2 linked regions of the Hydrogenovibrio crunogenus genome follow. The protein of the gene in region 2 interacts with the protein of the main gene of each other region in a pairwise test. Links are inferred from orthologs where the notes say so. Each region holds a gene or a part of one and is shown on either strand. Other genes may lie near its edges.

Region 1 (4,365 bases), 190 kb from region 2 along the record:
GTTCAACTCACCATCTGAAAACCATTTATAAAAAGGAGGGTTTGAGTCATCCAACCCAACCGTAAAGTCTTTAGACCAACTCAGTTTTTCTTTGGCCAGATCAGACCAAAAACCCTCATAGTCTTCAGAGGCCTTTTTCTTCAATTGCTGATATTTTTCTTCAGTAATATTCGCCTGTTTCTTAAAGGCTTCGGTAGGTTTGAACACTCGGTCTTCTTGCAAGACCGATTCAATGTTGTTAGACATTCATGTCTCCTATTTGACAATTGTTTTCTCAGTAAAATTAAACGCTCTTACCAGAACCGTTCGTCGAGTTTTCTATATTCTATAGGTTATACACCTGCATTAGGAATAAAAAAACTTTATAACAAACCGTTAAGACAAAATAGCCTGTATTGCTTATATAAAATCATCCATGATTTTAAAGGGGTCAGTGGTTAAATAACCACCTCAGGACGCCATCCATTTCCTCTCAAAACCTCTAACAGCTCATCATCAGGAAAGAAAGTCACCCCGTCTTCCGTAATCATTTGCGCGCGTGCGTCACCATTTTGATAATCAATCACAAGTGGCAACCCTTCTTCCGAAGAGTAATGCGTCAGCACGGTTGATAATTCTTGAATTCGATTGACAGCCAAAGAGTCGTCTGCGAAAAGTTTTATCGCTCTGGCTTTTTCTGCTCTGGATTCTGCTAATGTCACAACTTGCTCGGCATCCAGCTTAATACCGCCATTAAAGGTATCTTCCGCTACCTCACCATAAACCAGAATAACGGTATCTGGAATTAAAATGTCACGACAAGCCTCAAACACAGCCGGTCTTAACACCACGTCCAAACGTGCTGTTTGGTCATCTATCGCAAGAAAGCCCATTCGACTCCCGTTTCTAGTGACTTTATTGCGTGCTTCCACAATCAGACCCGCTGCCCATTTTTTATTCCACTTTTCGGGCCGCAGTGCAGACAGTTTCTGCTCAACCATCTTATCCAGTTCTTCCCGATAAATTTCAATTGGGTGGCCGGTCATATAAAGCCCCAACACATCCTTTTCGCCTTTCAAACGGAGCTTTTCAGGCATTTCAGGAACATCCACCAACTTCGACTCGTTTTCGGCCTCAAAAGAAGTGACATCACCAAACAAATCCGTTTGACCAGCTTCTTCATCTTTTTGTTTTTGCTCAGCTTTTTGCAATGCCATACCGACACTGTCTAGCATTGCCTGGCGATTATCATGAATACAATCCATCGCTCCGGCAGAAATCAACGCTTCAATCACGCGCTTATTCACTTTTCGTGTCACACGTAAACAAAAATCAAATAAATCCTGATAAGGGCCATTTTGTTTACGCTCAGCAACAATGCCTTCTAAAGCCGATTCCCCGACACCTTTTATGGCGCCCAATCCATAACGGACCGCTTTTTGCCCGCGAATGGCTTTAAAGTGAATTTCGCCTTCATTAATGCTAGGTTGCGCCACTTCAATCCCCATGGCATAACACTCATTGACCATATGAACCACTTTATCGGTGTTATCCATATCAGAGGAAATCTGCGCCGCCATAAACTCAGCAGGATAATGCGTTTTCAACCAGGCAGATTGATAAGAAACCAACGCATAAGCAGCCGAGTGAGATTTGTTGAACCCATATCCAGCGAACTTTTCTACCAAGTCAAAAATTTTCATGGCCAGGTCGCCATCGACGTTATTTTTGATCGCTCCTTCTTTAAAAATAGAGCGCTGCTTCGCCATTTCTTCAGGTTTTTTCTTCCCCATGGCTCGACGAAGCATATCGGCACCACCCAGCGTATAGCCGGCTAGGACCTGAGCAATCTGCATGACTTGCTCTTGGTACAAGATAACTCCATAAGTGGGTTCTAGGATGGTTTTTAAAGAATCATGTTGATATTGTGCATCTGGATAAGACACTTTTTCTTTACCATGCTTACGCGCAATAAAGTTATCCACCATGCCCGATTCAAGCGGACCAGGACGGAATAGTGCCACCAAAGCGATAATGTCTTCAAAGCAATCCGGACGTAAACGAACAATCAGGTTTTGCATTCCGGAAGATTCTAACTGGAAGACCCCTGTCGTTTTACCAGTTTTAATTAAATCAAACGTTTCCGCATCATCCAATGGAATCCGTTCAATTTCAACAAAGCCTTCCTCCCCTTGTTGCTTCCCTTCATTGATAAAGTGTAGTGCCCAATCAATAATAGTCAGAGTTCTCAACCCGAGGAAGTCAAATTTGACCAGGCCTGCCGTTTCAACATCATTTTTATCAAGCTGAGTAACCACACTGCTGCCATCAGGTTCGCACAACACCGGACAGAAATGGTCTAAAGGTTTAGGGCCAATCACCACCCCTCCGGCATGCTTCCCAGTATTACGAACCGTGCCTTCCAGCTTCAAAGCCAAATCGATCAAAAGACGAACATCTTCTTCATTATCATAGCGTTCTTGTAGCTGCTCTTCTTGATCCAGTGCACCTTGAAGTTTGATCCCTAAATCGTTTGGAATCAGTTTGGCAATACTGTCCACCATGCCATAACCATTCCCAAGTACACGGCCAACATCTCTGACGACCGCCTTAGCCGCCATGGTTCCAAACGTGACAATCTGAGATACATGATCCTGACCATATTCACGAGCGACGTAATCAATGACCTCATCACGACGCTCCATACAGAAATCAACATCAAAATCGGGCATGGAAACCCTTTCCGGATTCAAGAAACGTTCGAAGAGTAAGTCATATTCCAGCGGATCCAAATCGGTAATCTTTAATGCATAAGCCACTAATGACCCAGCCCCGGACCCACGCCCCGGACCCACCGGAACCTGGTGGTTTTTCCCCCATTGGATAAAGTCGGCAACGATAAAGAAATAACCAGGGAACCCCATTTGCGTGATAATATCCAACTCAAATTTAAGTCGGTCATCATAAGCTTTGCGTTTTTCAGTGAATGCGTCAGATGGCAAATCACCAAACAAAAAGTTCAAACGCTCATCCAAGCCTTTTTGAGATTCTAAAATAAAGTACTCATCCAGCGTCAACCCTTCTGGCACAGGGAAATCCGGTAGAAAATAAGTGCCCAGTGTCAGAGAGACATTACAACGCTTAGCAATCTCTACCGTGTTCTCGATGGCTTCTGGAATATCTTCAAATAACTCAACCATTTCTTCCGAACTACGATAATACTGCTCTTCTGAATATCGTTTTGGACGATTCGGATCATCCAAAATATAGCCATCATGAATACATACTCGTACTTCATGAGCATCAAAGTCTTCCGCCTGTTCAAAACGGATATCATTGGTAGCCACCACCGGTAACTCATATCGTTGAGCAACATCCACCGCACCAGCAATATAAAGTTCTTCCTTATTTCGCCCAGTACGAATCAACTCCAAATAAAAACGGTCCGGGAAATAAGAAGCCCACCAACTGACTCTTTTAGCAGCTAAATTTGGCTTTTCAGCCAAAATGGCTTGACCCACATCACCATCCTTACCGCCTGATAAAATAATCAGGCCTTCGTTGAATTCAGCCAACCATTCTTGTTTGATTAATGCCTTCATATCGTTTTGAACCACTTTTTGGTTCTTGAGATAAGCCATTGAAATCAGATGGGACAGGTTCAGGTAACCTTGGTCGTTTTGGCACAAACAAACAACTGTAAAAACGTTCCCGTCCTCAGCCTCAATCAATAAATCAGAGCCTATAATCGGCTTAATACCCGCATCCATCGCGGCCGTATAAAATTTAACCAAAGCAAACATATTCATCTGGTCGGTTAATGCCAACGCGGGTTGCTGACTTTTTTGGGCAAGAGAGATAGCGGACTTCACTCGAATAGTCGAATCGACTACCGAATATTCTGAATGGACATGAAGATGTACAAATTGAGACATAAAAAGTAAAAAGGCCGTTTTTTAGAGCGCAAGTTAAAAACTTCAAGTGCTTTCCAAAATCAAATTTTGGAGTTCATCAAAGCTTCCTCAATACATTGCTTTATAATAGCTGCATATTCTATGATAATTTGAGTTAAAAAAATAAGATAATTTCAATGTCTGAACCGATTCATCAACCTTTTTGGCTTGATAGCAAGCCTGTTGTTTTCCCGCCAACCCATCTTGCCATGACAGAACCGGATGGCCTCCTCGCTGTAGGAGGCGATTTAACACCAGAATGGTTACTCAATGCTTACCATAAAGGTATTTTTCCATGGTTTAATGAAGATGACCCAATACTTTGGTGGACGCCAAACCCAAGGTCTGTGTTGTTCATAGATTCCCTCAAAGTCAGGCGCAGCTTAATCAAAACCATCAGAAAGCAAAAATTCACAATCACACTTGATCAACA
Region 2 (3,311 bases):
GATTACGACACTTGGACGTACACTTATCTACTTTGGGATGAAACGACTAAAGAGGCTGCTGTCATCGACTCGGTTCTGGAAAAAGTGGATCGTGATGAACAGCACATTAAAGAACTGGGATTAAACGTTAAATACCTTTTAGAAACGCATATCCATGCCGACCACATTACTGGTGCGGGCCCGCTTAGAAAACGCATGGGCGGACAACTGGTGGTGCATAAAAACTCTGGCTCTGAATGTGCTGACATCCTCGCTGTGGATGGCGATGTTTTTAAACTGGGTGACCAGGAAATCCATGTACTACATACTCCAGGACACACCAATAACGATATCACTTACCAAATTGAAGGTGCCGTTTTTACTGGTGATACGCTCATGGTCAGAGACTGTGGTCGAACAGACTTCCAACTGGGTGACAATAAAGCCATGTATCATTCATTGACGGAAATCTTATTCAAGTTGCCAGAAGACACCATGGTGTTTCCGGCGCACGATTATAAAGGCTTCAGCCAGTCGACTATCGGCGAGGAAAAGCAATTCAACCATCGTGCAGGTAGCAACAAATCTTATGAAGATTTCTCAACCATCATGGACAACCTGAATCTTCCTAACCCGAAACGAATTGATATTGCCGTACCAGGCAACATGAAGTGCGGAGATTTAGACTAAGCATTCCTGAACGGATTGAGTTAATACAAAAAAGGCCCCGAATTCGGGGCCTTTTTTATGCAAGACACAATCGACTTTAAGCGACTTCAACCACCTCAACACGGTATTCCAGTGTTTGGTTAGCTAAAGGGTGGTTTCCATCCAAGAATACTTTGTCTTCTTCGATTTCAACAATACGGAACTGAATCATATTCCCTTCAGGGTCTTCGGTTTCAACCACTTCGCCAACTTTTAATTCAACAGAATCATCAAAATTTTCAGGCGAGGCAAACACCACTAAATCTTCACGCGTCACACCATACGCTTTTTCAGGCTCAATGGTCACTTTTGCTTCAAACCCTGGTTCTTCTCCTTCTAGAAAAGTTTCAAGCCCTTCAACGATTTCGCCTTCGCCATGAACATAATGGACTGGCTCGCCCCCAAAGGTACTGTCTAAAAGATCGCCTTTATCATTTTTGAGTTCATAGTGAAAAGTGACTTCACTACCTTTTTTAATTCTCATACTCATCACTCTCAAATTACATTAAAATACAAATATTGAATAGGGGTATTCTACCCGAAAAAAACCATCAAGATTAAAGAGAAAGACCCAAGCATGCGCCAAATATTGCTAGATACGGAAACAACCGGTTTTGACCCGAAAAACGGCGATAAAATTATTGAAATCGGAGCGGTTGAGCTCATCAAACGCAAACTGACACATAACAACTATCATCAATACATCCAGCCTGAAAGAGATGTGCCGATCGACGCCATTGAGGTACACGGAATCACCAATGAATTTCTGGAAGGAAAACCGGTTTTTGCAGAAGTGGTTGATGAATTTATGGAGTATGTTGCCGGTGCGGAGTTGATTATCCATAACGCCCCTTTTGATGTTGGCTTCATCAATCATGAACTGTCACAACTCTCCCACAACAAGTGGGGAAAAATCGAAGACCATTGCACCATTACCGACAGTTTAAAAATGGCGCGTAAGGCGTATCCCGGACAACGTAACTCGTTGGATGCACTCTGCAAACGCTTTTTAATCGACAATTCAAACCGAACGCTTCACGGCGCCCTACTCGATTCGGAAATCCTAGCGGATGTCTATCTTGCGATGACGGGCGGACAAACGGCTTTGGTTCTGGCGGATGAAGAAGGCAGTTCAAGTGATGCCTCTCGAGTAAATTTAAACACGCAACGTGCACCACTCAAAGTCCTGAAGGCGTCAGCCGAAGAACTGGCAGCTCATAACGGAAAGTTACAGCAAATCAGCGAAAAGTGCGGCAATACGATCACTTGGTAATAAGATCATATTTTGACCAGGCCTGGCTAATTTTCAATAAAACAACAAGATGACAACCATGACACTAAGACAGCAACTATTTACCTCAGACGATGCAAGAAAAATCTTTTTAGAACCGACCGCTTCCTGGCAAAACGTTGCCGGAAATACCGCTTCACACCAGCATGGCATTAATCATTTATTTTTTTATGATGAAGAAGCCAAGGAATTTTTAGACGCTTATGATGAACAGGATCAAACCGAACAGCTGGATGCGCTGGGTGATATGCTATTTGTGGCATGGGGAATCACACATCATCTAGATCTTCCTGAACCGATGGCGGCTTCGCAAATGTCGATTCTATATGTGCTGGAAAAAATGCAGTTGGCGAACCCTTTTGCAACGTCGCAAGCCGTTTTTGAAGAAGTGGTGCGCTCTAACTTTTCTAAGTTTTGTCAAAATCAGGCCGAAGCCGATGCAACCGTCAAACATTATGACGACCAGCTTGGGGTGAAAGTCGTCTATGATCAAGTCGAAGATTTTTTTGTCATTCGATCCGACCAAGATCAAATCGGCTCCGACGGTAAGCAATACCGCAAAGACAAAATTTTAAAGTCCATTCATTTCTCAGAGCCGGATTTTTCTCATCTTGTCTTATAACAAACTAGCCGGTTAATTCATCCATCGCTTGATTGGCCAATTCATCGACACGTTCATTTTCATCGTGTCCTGAATGACCTTTTACCCAGGCCCAACTCACATCATGAGGCTGTAAAGCCTCATCCAGAGCCTGCCACAAGTCTTTGTTTTTAACTGGCTTTTTGGCAGCCGTTTTCCAGTTATTTTTTTTCCAGTTCGTCATCCATTGGGTGATACCATTTTTGACATATTGAGAATCGGTTGTCAGCGTCACCTTACAGGGTCTTTTCAGGGCTTTAAGACCTTCAATTGCCGCCGTGAGCTCCATCCGGTTATTGGTCGTATCCATTTCTGCGCCCTTCAACTCTTTTTCAACGCCTGCAAACCTTAGTAAAGCCCCCCAACCTCCAGGCCCCGGATTTCCTCGGCAACCACCATCTGTAAACAGTTCAACTTCTTGCATGAATTTATGAATCCTTTTCTACTCTATTATGATGTGTTTGATGACTTCGGTTTGAAACGACTGAGCGCCCTTTATTCACCGCCAGCCAGTTTGAAATACGCCAATTCAGTCCGACAGGCGTGGGAGAAGACACCCGTTTTTTTGCTAAAATACAGTAAGTATTACCAAAATTGAGCCCCATTTTTTCTAACAAGCGCTCAAACGCTTCCACCCATTTCCAACGTTTTTCTGACGAATCGGATTTCATTAGACAACTCGGTGACGTATAA

The links.
Region 1: the proteins of dnaQ (region 2) and dnaE interact in binary tests that used the Escherichia coli proteins (3 or more experiments, as listed by UniProt). The link is inferred for Hydrogenovibrio crunogenus from one-to-one orthologs.

The regions. Positions count from the first base shown.
Region 1 is NZ_CP032096.1:1,214,193-1,218,557, reverse strand. The notes cover bases 238-4,278. They hold dnaE (DNA polymerase III subunit alpha), read right to left. Parts: upstream 3,915-4,278; coding sequence 438-3,914; downstream 238-437. Other genes in these bases: aat (leucyl/phenylalanyl-tRNA--protein transferase), read left to right, coding at 4,070-4,278; acs (acetate--CoA ligase), read right to left, coding at 238-246. In the rest of the region: more of acs, read right to left, coding at 1-237; more of aat, read left to right, coding at 4,279-4,365. UniProt on the Escherichia coli protein: DNA polymerase III is a complex, multichain enzyme responsible for most of the replicative synthesis in bacteria. This DNA polymerase also exhibits 3' to 5' exonuclease activity. The alpha chain is the DNA polymerase catalytic subunit.
Region 2 is NZ_CP032096.1:1,026,381-1,029,691, reverse strand. Bases 126-3,112 are described here. They hold dnaQ (DNA polymerase III subunit epsilon), read left to right. Parts: upstream 126-1,264; coding sequence 1,265-1,960; downstream 1,961-3,112. Other genes in these bases: GHNINEIG_RS04915 (class I SAM-dependent methyltransferase), read right to left, coding at 3,047-3,112; rnhA (ribonuclease HI), read right to left, coding at 2,605-3,042; GHNINEIG_RS04925 (pyrophosphohydrolase domain-containing protein), read left to right, coding at 2,019-2,600; GHNINEIG_RS04935 (FKBP-type peptidyl-prolyl cis-trans isomerase), read right to left, coding at 746-1,171; GHNINEIG_RS04940 (MBL fold metallo-hydrolase), read left to right, coding at 126-669. Outside these bases: more of GHNINEIG_RS04940, read left to right, coding at 1-125; more of GHNINEIG_RS04915, read right to left, coding at 3,113-3,311. UniProt on the Escherichia coli protein: DNA polymerase III is a complex, multichain enzyme responsible for most of the replicative synthesis in bacteria. The epsilon subunit contain the editing function and is a proofreading 3'-5' exonuclease.